2 regions of the Acerihabitans sp. TG2 genome follow, and region 1 is predicted to be linked to the other one. Evidence: predicted binding sites of a transcription regulator. Region 1 holds the regulator's gene; the other holds the start of a gene.
The links. The regulator Fur, encoded in region 1, represses iron uptake genes when iron is present. The targets are predictions, from matches to a motif close to ATAATAATGAGAACNACTATCAA.

Region 1 (2,414 bases):
CGGCAAAATCTGTCGCGCAGTGAACTGATTGAATTGATTTTACTGGCCGAGCTGGAGCGGCAACAGGCAGCGGCCGAGCGGGAAGAGTAACCGACTACCGCCCGGCGGCGACGCGCTTTGTCGGTACTGCGCGCCTAAAGAGACGGATTTTGCAACAAAACCCTGGCAGAACGAGTTCCTCCTGTTGATATGGTCTGCTATCATTGCCCGGGAACCTAAATGATCCTATTACAGAACATATCCTTAATATTTAAGAGGTTTTCAAATTCATGGCAACTGTAGGCATTTTTTTTGGCAGTGACACCGGCAATACCGAAAATATTGCCAAAATGATCCAGAAGCAACTTGGGCCTGACGTTGCTGAAGTTCATGACATTGCCAAAAGCAGTAAGGAAGATCTGGCAAGGTTCGATACGCTGTTGTTGGGCATCCCTACCTGGTATTACGGTGAAGCACAGTGTGACTGGGATGATTTTTTCCCTACACTTGAGGAAATTGACTTCTCCGGTAAAACCGTCGCCCTGTTCGGATGTGGTGACCAGGAAGACTATGCAGAGTATTTTTGTGATGCCATGGGCACTATCCGCGACATTATCGAACCGAACGGTGCCACTATCATCGGTCACTGGCCGACTGCAGGTTATCATTTCGAAGCCTCAAAGGGGCTGGCGGACGACACTCATTTTATCGGACTGGCCATTGATGAAGATCGCCAGCCTGAACTGACCAACGAACGTGTTGATGGCTGGGTTAAACATATTAGCCAGGAATTGAAACTCGGTTAATTGATCATCCGGCACTGACAAAATACGTCGGCCGTCATCCATTGTGGCGGCCAGTCTTACTTGTCGATAGGTTCTCCCTGTCGAATGAATAGATACAAATTTTTAGCTTTCGCTCACAAAGCGGTACAATAGTGCAGCAGTTTCGCCTTTTTCATTAAAATGTTGCAAAATGTGCCCCACAAAACGGGCTATAGTGGTTAACAAGGCGTAGTTTTCATTTTGGACAGGCAGTCTTATAATGAGGTGACGTCATATTTTTCGGGCCGACCGATGTTATAGGCTATGTTAGCCTACAATCAGATTCTCAAAGTAACAGGACTATACCCGCATGACTGACAATAATATTGCATTGAAGAAGGCCGGCCTGAAAGTCACCCTTCCCAGACTGAAGATTCTGGAAGTGTTGCAAGCTCCGGAATGCCATCACGTCAGTGCGGAGGATCTCTACAAAAAACTCATTGATATGGGTGAAGAAATTGGCTTGGCTACGGTGTATCGTGTACTGAATCAGTTTGATGACGCCGGTATCGTCACCCGCCATAACTTTGAAGGCGGTAAATCCGTTTTTGAATTAACCCAGCAATATCATCATGATCATTTGATCTGTCTGGACTGTGGCAAAGTGATCGAATTCCGTGATGAATTCATTGAGGCGCGCCAGCGTGATATCGCCAAAAAACACAATATCAAACTGACTAACCACAGTTTATATCTTTACGGACATTGTGAAGACGGCAACTGCCGTGAAGACGAAACTCTGCACGATCATAAAGATGTGCTAAATAGCACCCAAGAGTAACAGGTCTTCAAACGTAACCCTGTTTGCTTAACTTGTTTGCTTAACTTGTTTACTTAAAAGGCTACGCCAATCATCCCAACGTCCGCCAGGCAACCAGCAACCAGGCGGCGTTTTGTTAGTTGTTACCCTCTTCTTCGCGTTCGATTTGACTTATAAGATCAATCCGTCGCTGGTGCCGCTTCCCTTCAAATCCTGCCGTCAACCCGCTATCCACGATCATTTTTGCTAACCCACAGCCCACCACCCGCGCGCCAAATGCCAGAATATGGGTATCGTTATGCTGGCGCGACAACCGGGCCGAGTAAGGTTCGCGGCATACTACCGCCCGGATACCGCGTAACTTATTGGCTGTAATGGATATACCGATCCCAGTGCCACAGATCAAAATACCCAAAGGCGCTACGCGCCATGACCAGCGCACATAAAAAACGCTGCCTCGGCAGCGTTGGTATTAGCACGAAGGTAACCAGCCATCAGGCGCCGGTTTTCGTCCAGGTATCTCGCAGGCCGACGGTGCGGTTGAACACCGGCGTCTGCTTGGTGAAATAACGACTATCAGCACAGAAATAGCCTTCACGCTCAAACTGGTACGGCTGGCCTATTTCTGCGTTTAAGACGCTGGCTTCCACAAAACCTTGCTTAATCACCAGCGATTGCGGATTCAGCGTCGAAAGAAAATCCTCCGCCGCAGCAGGATTGGCATCGCTAAACAGCCGATCGTATAACCGAAACTCAGCTGCAACCCCATGCGTGACCGATACCCAATGGATCACACCCTTGACCTTGCGGCCATCCGCCGGATCTTTGCTTAGGGTCTCAGGATCATAACT
Region 2 (2,414 bases), on a different contig from region 1:
GCCGCCACCATAAAAATGATGAGCAATACCAGCATGACATCGATAAACGGCGTCACATTGATGTCATGCATTTCGCCGTCGCTGTCAATATCCTCGTTAAAGTGCATCGCCATCTGTTAGCCTATCCGATACTTAGCAACACCCTGAGCCAAACGGCTATCGGCGCTGGCAGCAAGATCTAAATCGCGACTCAGCAGCAGTAACACCTGAGCTGCATAGTCGCCGACCATGGCTTTGTAACCCGCAATGGTCCGCGCAAAAATATTATAAATCACCACGGCGGGAATCGCCGCAAACAGGCCGATAGCCGTGGCCAACAATGCTTCGGCAATGCCGGGGGCCACCACCGCCAGGTTAGTGGTCTGCGTCTGGGCGATACCAATAAAACTATTCATGATGCCCCATACCGTGCCGAACAGCCCGATAAACGGTGAAATCGCGCCGATAGTGGCCAGAAAACCGTTACCTTTTCCCATCATGCGGCTGGTTGCCGCCACACTGCGTTCCAGCCTAAATGCCGCACGTTCTTTGATGCCATTGTTATCCGACGACTCGGCGGATAACGCCAGTTCGTTCTGCGTCTGGGCCAATAACCAACCGCCGACGCTGCCAGCGGGAAATTCCGCCGCACCTGACAGTGCCTCATCCAGGTTACGAACATCCTTTAGCGCAGCCAGCTCACGACCCAGGCGACGTTTGGCCGACAATAATTCCGCACTTTTGCCAAAAAACAGCGCCCACGTGATGATGGATGCGATTAACAGACCTATCATGACGGTTTTCACCACCACATCAGCATGCTGATACATACCCAAGACCGACAAATCCATTTGTGCCAGTGGCGGTTGACCTGCAGCAACGGGCAACATTGGCAGTTGCGTTTGCACCGCGCCATCGCCTGGCAAAACAGGCACGGTGGCGGGTGCGGCGACAGCAATACCCGCCAGCCCAGACACTAAGACCAGCCCAGCGACTAGGAATAGTGCCGATAGCAGCCTGCGCAGCAGGGCGGATATATTAACAAAACGTCCAAGCGCTTGGCACAATAGGGCCTGAACAATATTTAAGACAACCATCTTCACGCCTTGCCTCCATCTAATGTTTTACTGGAAAATAAGCCAGGAAGAATGATAACAAACAGAACACGAATTGATAGTGGTTCTCATTATTATTTGTATCTCCTGTAGACGACGCCCCATGGCGTTATCGCGGCTGGGATCAATTTTATGACCCATCATTGCACCCTCAGCAAAACGCCTGTCGTCGGCGCGCATTCATGCTAACGTAGCATGTATGGTCCGCCGGCATAACTGGCCCAGGACCGTCACAGCAAATACATAGAGTAAAAGGCATAGCATAAATAATGGCGAACAAAAAAATAGAAACAGCATTGATTTCCGCCGGCAGGGATAAAAAATACACTCAGGGCTCAGTCAATGCGGTTATCCAGCGGGCTTCCTCATTAGTTTTTGATTCGGTACACGCGAAAAAGCAGGCCACCGCTCAGCGGGCCAACGGTGAATTGTTCTATGGCCGACGCGGCACCCTAACCCATTTTTCCTTTCAACAGGCTATGGTGGAACTGGAAGGTGGAGTCGGTTGCGCACTTTATCCCTGCGGTGCCGCAGCCGTTACCAATGCTATCCTGTCTTTCGTTGGCGCAGGGGATCACATTTTGGTCACCGGTTCGGTATATGAACCCACCACGGATTTCTGTCGCCATATTCTGGCCAAGTTGAACGTTGCCACCACCTGGTTTGATCCCTTGATTGGCGCAGGGATCGCGGCACTTATCCAAAAAAATACCAAAGTGGTTTTCCTGGAATCTCCCGGATCCATCACCATGGAAGTTCAGGATATCCCGGCGATCGTTAACGCTGTGCGCGCAGTCAATCCGGAGATTGTCATAATGTTGGATAATACTTGGGCTGCGGGGATCCTGCTGCCAGCGCTGGCGTTGGGTGTGGATATTTCGATTCAGGCGGGAACCAAATACATTATTGGCCATTCGGACGCGATGTTGGGTACGGCCGTAGCCAACGCCCGCTGTTGGGATCAATTACGCGAGCAATCCTACCTGATGGGGCAGATGGTGGATGCCGATACCGCGTATATGGCCGCTCGTGGCCTGCGCACCCTTGGCGTTCGGCTTAAACAACATGCGCAAAACGGACTGCGGGTGGCTGAGTGGCTGGCGCAACGTCCTGAGGTCGCAGTAGTGAACCATCCTGCGCTGCCTGGCAGTAAAGGACATGAATTTTTTGTGCGTGATTTCATCGGTGCCAGCGGATTGTTTTCCTTTATTTTAAGGCAACGACTCACCCAGTTTCAGTTGGAGCATTACCTGGATAATTTCCAGCATTTCAGCATGGCCTACTCCTGGGGTGGTTTTGAATCGCTTATTTTAGCCAACC

Region 2: exbB (tol-pal system-associated acyl-CoA thioesterase) is a predicted target of Fur. The motif match lies at 1,150-1,172, and genes of this name have one in related genera.

What each region holds. Positions count from the first base shown of each region.
Region 1 is NZ_JAYGJO010000021.1:64,271-66,684, reverse strand. Features, by position in the region: gene ybfE (LexA regulated protein) at 1-90, shown strand, start outside; gene fldA (flavodoxin FldA) at 270-785, shown strand; gene fur (ferric iron uptake transcriptional regulator) at 1,114-1,584, shown strand; partial or broken gene SJI19_RS17335 (RpiB/LacA/LacB family sugar-phosphate isomerase) at 1,700-1,975, opposite strand; gene glnS (glutamine--tRNA ligase) at 2,058-2,414, opposite strand, start outside.
Region 2 is NZ_JAYGJO010000006.1:205,891-208,304, reverse strand. Features, by position in the region: gene exbD (TonB system transport protein ExbD) at 1-113, opposite strand, end outside; gene exbB (tol-pal system-associated acyl-CoA thioesterase) at 117-1,082, opposite strand; gene metC (cystathionine beta-lyase) at 1,364-2,414, shown strand, end outside.